2 regions of the Sphingobium sp. AP49 genome follow, and region 2 is predicted to be linked to the other one. Evidence: riboswitches for the same ligand, from Rfam matches in the RefSeq annotation. Region 2 holds a riboswitch; the other holds the start of a gene.

Region 1 (2,390 bases), 1.5 Mb from region 2:
AAACGGCCCTGGGCGGCAATTGCCCCGCAGCCAGGCGCTTCTTTCCCTGGATCAGGACCGCCATCCGCACCAGGCCCAGAATGATCTCGAACAGCAGCCAGCCGATAAATGCTGCGGTGGGATGCCGCCAGGCGGCGATCGCGGCCACGGCCGTTGCATTGAGGACGCCGCCCAGGAATATCGGCAGGGACGAGAAAAGGCCATTTTTCAGCTGATCGGCGATGCCGAATGGCACCTTGGTCTTCGTTTCAAGCAGCCAGTCGATCGGCCTGGTGGAGGAAAACGGCAGCACGTGCATACTCACTTGGCGGTCGATCATCCTGCACTTCAATCGCAGGATGACCGATGATTATCGTGCCTGGCGACGGCGGGCCGCATCGTCGGGCAGGCACGGATGTAGAAGATATTGGTTTTCAATAACCTAACTGCGTCGCTTTCGCGCGTTCGGCTGACAGGGGCCATGTCCTGAAGGAACCGGGGCTTCGGATGCACCTCACTGCCGCGTCTGGGGCATCGAAGTTGCGGGGCAGATGGTGGGAAAATGGCCTGTTTCCGCCTGCTTCGTCCTGTTTCAGCCCCGTTTTGCAGGCCCTTTGACATTTCGTCCGTTGCTCATCCCGGACGATGGCCCCATAAGATGATATGACAGCTCAACCGAAAAATACGTCGTCGCTCGATCGCATCCAGGAAAATTGGCTAGCCGCCAGGGAGCGTAGACTGCTCAACTGGATTTGCAGTCGCATGCCGCCCTGGGTTACCCCGGACCGCCTGACCTCGCTCGGCATGGTCGGCGCCTTCATGATTTTCACTGGCTATGTTGCCAGTAATTTCGGCGCGTCCTGGCTCCTGCTCGCCATCGCCGGCTATTTCGTCCAGTGGTTCGGGGACTCGATGGACGGCAGCATCGCGCGCTATCGTCAGATCGAGCGACCATCCTATGGCTATTTCATCGACCATAGCTGCGACGGCCTGGCCACCCTGCTGATCCTGGCCGGCATCGGCCTCAGCCCGTTCGTGACCATGGACGTCGCGCTGGTGGCGCTGGCAGGCTATTTGCTGCTGTCGATCCATGCCTATCTTGCCGCCCGCGTACTGGGCGAGTTCAAGCTCTCCTATCTTGCGGCCGGGCCTACCGAATTGCGGCTGATGCTGATCGTCCTCACCCTGATGATGATGGTGCTGGGCGCCGGTCCCGGCCTCTTTGGTGCGCTGTCGGGCTTCGATGTTTTTGTCGGCGCGGTGGGACTGATCTTGATCCTGCTGTTCGTCATCCAGACGCTGGTGACCGGAAAACGGCTTGCACGGGCCGAACTGCATGACAGCTGAGGTGCCTGGGCAGCTGATTGCCCGGGCTTCGATATATCGCATGCAATAATGCTTCCCACGCCGCGTCCGAACGCCTAGAGCGCCCACTCCCCGGGGGGCCGCTCACGCGCGGCTGAGAGGTGGTCAGCAGACCACGACCCGCTGAACCTGATCCGGCTGATACCGGCGTAGGGAGGGCGACGGTTGGCCGTTTTCCCTCCAATGGAGTGGATGCGAGACGATGGCCGCTGCTTATATTTTCCCCCGACTGTCGGCGATCACGCTGCCGATCATGCTGCTTGTGCCCGCCGTTGCGGCGGCGAACGAGGATAATGATCCCACGACCATCCAGGTTCTGGGCCATCCCGACCCCGAAGCTCTGCTGCCCGATCAAACCGCGCCCAAGGCGGTCAGCGCGATCTCGACCGACTTCATCATCAAGCAGGCGCCAACGTTGAACGCCTTTCAGCTGGTCAACCTCCTGCCGGGCGCGAATGTTTCGTCGAGCGATCCCTACGGCCTGTCGGCCAGCTCCGGAATTACCCTGCGCGGCCTGGGCCAGGACCAGATCGGCGTGCTGATGGAAGGCGCGCCGCAAAACGATATCGGCTATTATTATGCCTATCCCGCCCAGTTCGCCGATGCGGAAAATGTTCGGCAGATCAGTCTTGCCCAGGGGGCCGCGGATATCGATGCCCCGGTGGTCGCGGCCGCCGGCGGCACTTTGTCCCTGTCGCTCGACGATCCCAAAACGGAGGCTGGCGGACTCGTCAATCTGTCGCTGGGTTCCTATGACGAACGGCGTATCTTTGCGCGGATCGACACGGGCACGATCGGCACCAGCGGGCTGAAGGCTTTCGTCTCTTACTCCAACAATCGCGCCGACAATTGGCGCGGCGCCGGCTATGACCAGCGCCAGCATATCGATGCGAAGCTGCTTGGCGAATGGGGCGAAGGCAATCGTGCCAGCATCGCGCTGTCGTTCAACGATGCCAAGACATCGACCTATCCCGGCCCGACCCGCGCAGACTGGCAGGCCTATGGCCGGGACTATAATTTCAGTGAAAGTTACAGCGAAGGTGACA
Region 2 (2,390 bases):
CGCGCGCGACTTCATCGCGCACGAATTCCGGCGTCACATAGTCGGGGATCGATGCGCCCCAGCTTTCGCCGTCGCGGACATAGTCTGCGAGGCGGGCGCGGCCGAGATTCTCGCGTTCCGCCACATATTCCATTTCCGGGGTGATGATGCCGCGACGGGCATAGTGCATCTGGGAGACGTTGGCGCCGGCCTTGGCGCGCAACGGGCGCTTCACGACATTGGGGAAAGGCTGAACTCCACCTGAGCGGTCGGGACCCTTCAGGCCATTATCCTCCGGCTGGATCGCGCGCGCGTCATAGTCCTCGACATCGCCGCGTTCGCGGATCCAGTCGCGGCGCAACTGCTGCAGCCCCGCCATGATGTCGATGCGGGCGTCGGGATCGGTATAGGGGCCGGAGGTGTCATAGACGCGGACCGGCGGCTCGCCGCTGCCCGGTTCCAGATGAATCTCGCGCATGGCGACCTTGCGCGGGCCGACATGGATCTTCTTCGAGCCACGAATGGCTCCCGTAGTAACGCGCATTTCGGTGCGGGCGGGGACATCTGCCATGGAACTGCCTTTCAGACGGAAATGGTGGCGCGACCGGTGAGGCCGGCGAGGAAGAGGGCGAGGCCGAGCAGCATCGAGACGATCGCCCAGACGCGGGTGAAATGGAGCGACCAGAGGCCGATGCGGATCAGCGGGCCGGGCACGGCGAGCAGCAGCGCCCCTTCGATCAGGGCGGCATAGCCGATCAGGCTGACGATGATCGCCAGCGGATCGGTCCAGATGCTGTGGATGAGGACGAGCGCGGCGCCGACGGCGAAGACCGGGAAGCCGAGCGCGATGACGAGGCCGGGCGAACGCTGGAGATCGTCCATCATCGCCCGCCAGCGTTGCGGCGCGACCAGGCCGCCAATGCCGATGACGATCATGTAGAGGCCGATCGCTTCAGCCAGGCGCAGGGTGAGTACGGAAATCGTGTCCATGCGCAGACGTCCTCCTATTCGCCATATCTTTGGGCGGAGGATGGGCGCGGACAGCCTGTTACGGGCAAGAGCCACTCCCTCCCTACGCCAGTGTCAACTGGATCAGGTTCAGCGGGTCGCGGCCACAAAGCCGCCTCTCAACCGTCTGCGGACGGTCCCCCGGGGATATGTGCCTGCGATAGCGCAAGCGGATGGAGAGTTAAAGCCCCTTGCGGCCGAAGCCCCCCGGCGCGCGGCGACCAAGCCCGGCGGGCGTAGCACGGGACGGCGCAGGCATCGCCGGTGCGCTGGCGGCGGCAGGAATGGGCGGCGCAATGGCCGAAGCCGCCTGCGGCAGGTCGGCGCGCGGACGGACGGCAGTATCGCCGGACACACCGTCAAATTCGAGCAGCATCGCTGGCACCACATCCGCGCCGCGATCGGCGCGGCTGTCGCCCAGGAAGCAGCGGGTCGAGCGGTCGGCGGCATGATCGCCGATCGTGTCGCCATGGCTGATCACCGGACCGTTGATGAGCAGGTAGCGCAGCACCCCGTTCAGCCGCTCCGCCACCTGTTCGAGCGTACCCGGCGCATTCCACAATTCCACTTCATAGCCGGTGAAGGGCAGCATGCCCCGGTGGAGATCGAGATGGCGTCGGGCTGGATCGATTCAAAGGCGCACCAGGTCCAGAGCGTGATCGGCACTTCGTCGCTGCCCAATATGCCGACCTGCTGCTGCAGGCGCGCGACCGGCATCACCGTACCAACGCCGGCGTTGAACAGGCCGATGCAGCCCTGCCGCTTGGCCGCCAGCCCCATCAGCAAGGTCGCCACCTTGGCGGACTGGCGCACATCGACGAAATCGGCGGCGCGGGTATCGAGATCGACGCTGACACTGTGATGCAGGCGATGGGTGGCGAGCAGCCGCTTATCCTCTTCGGTCAGGCCGTGGCTGCGCGCCTGGGCCTGGGCCATGAGGTAGGCGGGCAGCGGCGCATGATGGGTATCGATGCGGATCGTCGCCCCGCGCCCGGCCAGCACGCCATGACTGAGCCCGGTTTCAGACAGCGTCCAGTCGCCGCGCGGGTCGATCGCGCCGATCCCTTCCTGCACCAATGCCCAGTCGAGAATCAGCGGCTGGGTGGCGAGCAGCACCATGGTCGGCAGGCGATCGGCCCGGGGCCGTTCATGCGCGAAGGCCGGCGGCGCGGCCAGGCCCATGCTGTCGGCAATGTCACCCATCCCCTTTTCGCGCAGGATGCGGGCGAAGCTTTCGTCCATCTGGCCCAGCGACATCGCCTGTTCCGGGGCTAGCCCGGCATAGCGGCCGGCCGGGCGCGGCACGGACGCGGCAACCGGCGCAGGCGCGCTGCCGGCAAAGGCGCTGGCGGGGCGGCCGAACTGGGCGAGCTTTTCAAGCGATTCGCCAGCGAGCAGCGCGC

What was found. Region 2 has a riboswitch for thiamine pyrophosphate ahead of PMI04_RS01480 (DUF2065 family protein). Riboswitches for the same ligand answer to the same signal wherever they lie in the genome.
Region 1: another riboswitch for thiamine pyrophosphate. It lies ahead of PMI04_RS15575 (TonB-dependent receptor); the one in region 2 lies ahead of PMI04_RS01480 (DUF2065 family protein).

Annotation. Positions count from the first base shown of each region.
Region 1 is NZ_CP124576.1:3,271,927-3,274,316, reverse strand. It holds gene PMI04_RS15585 (EAL domain-containing protein) at 1-319, opposite strand, end outside; gene PMI04_RS15580 (CDP-alcohol phosphatidyltransferase family protein) at 643-1,326, shown strand; TPP riboswitch at 1,408-1,517, shown strand; gene PMI04_RS15575 (TonB-dependent receptor) at 1,547-2,390, shown strand, end outside.
Region 2 is NZ_CP124576.1:308,893-311,282, reverse strand. It holds gene thiC (phosphomethylpyrimidine synthase ThiC) at 1-550, opposite strand, end outside; gene PMI04_RS01480 (DUF2065 family protein) at 562-969, opposite strand; TPP riboswitch at 1,032-1,140, opposite strand; gene PMI04_RS01475 (DUF4261 domain-containing protein) at 1,169-1,579, opposite strand; gene PMI04_RS01470 (hypothetical protein) at 1,504-2,390, opposite strand, start outside.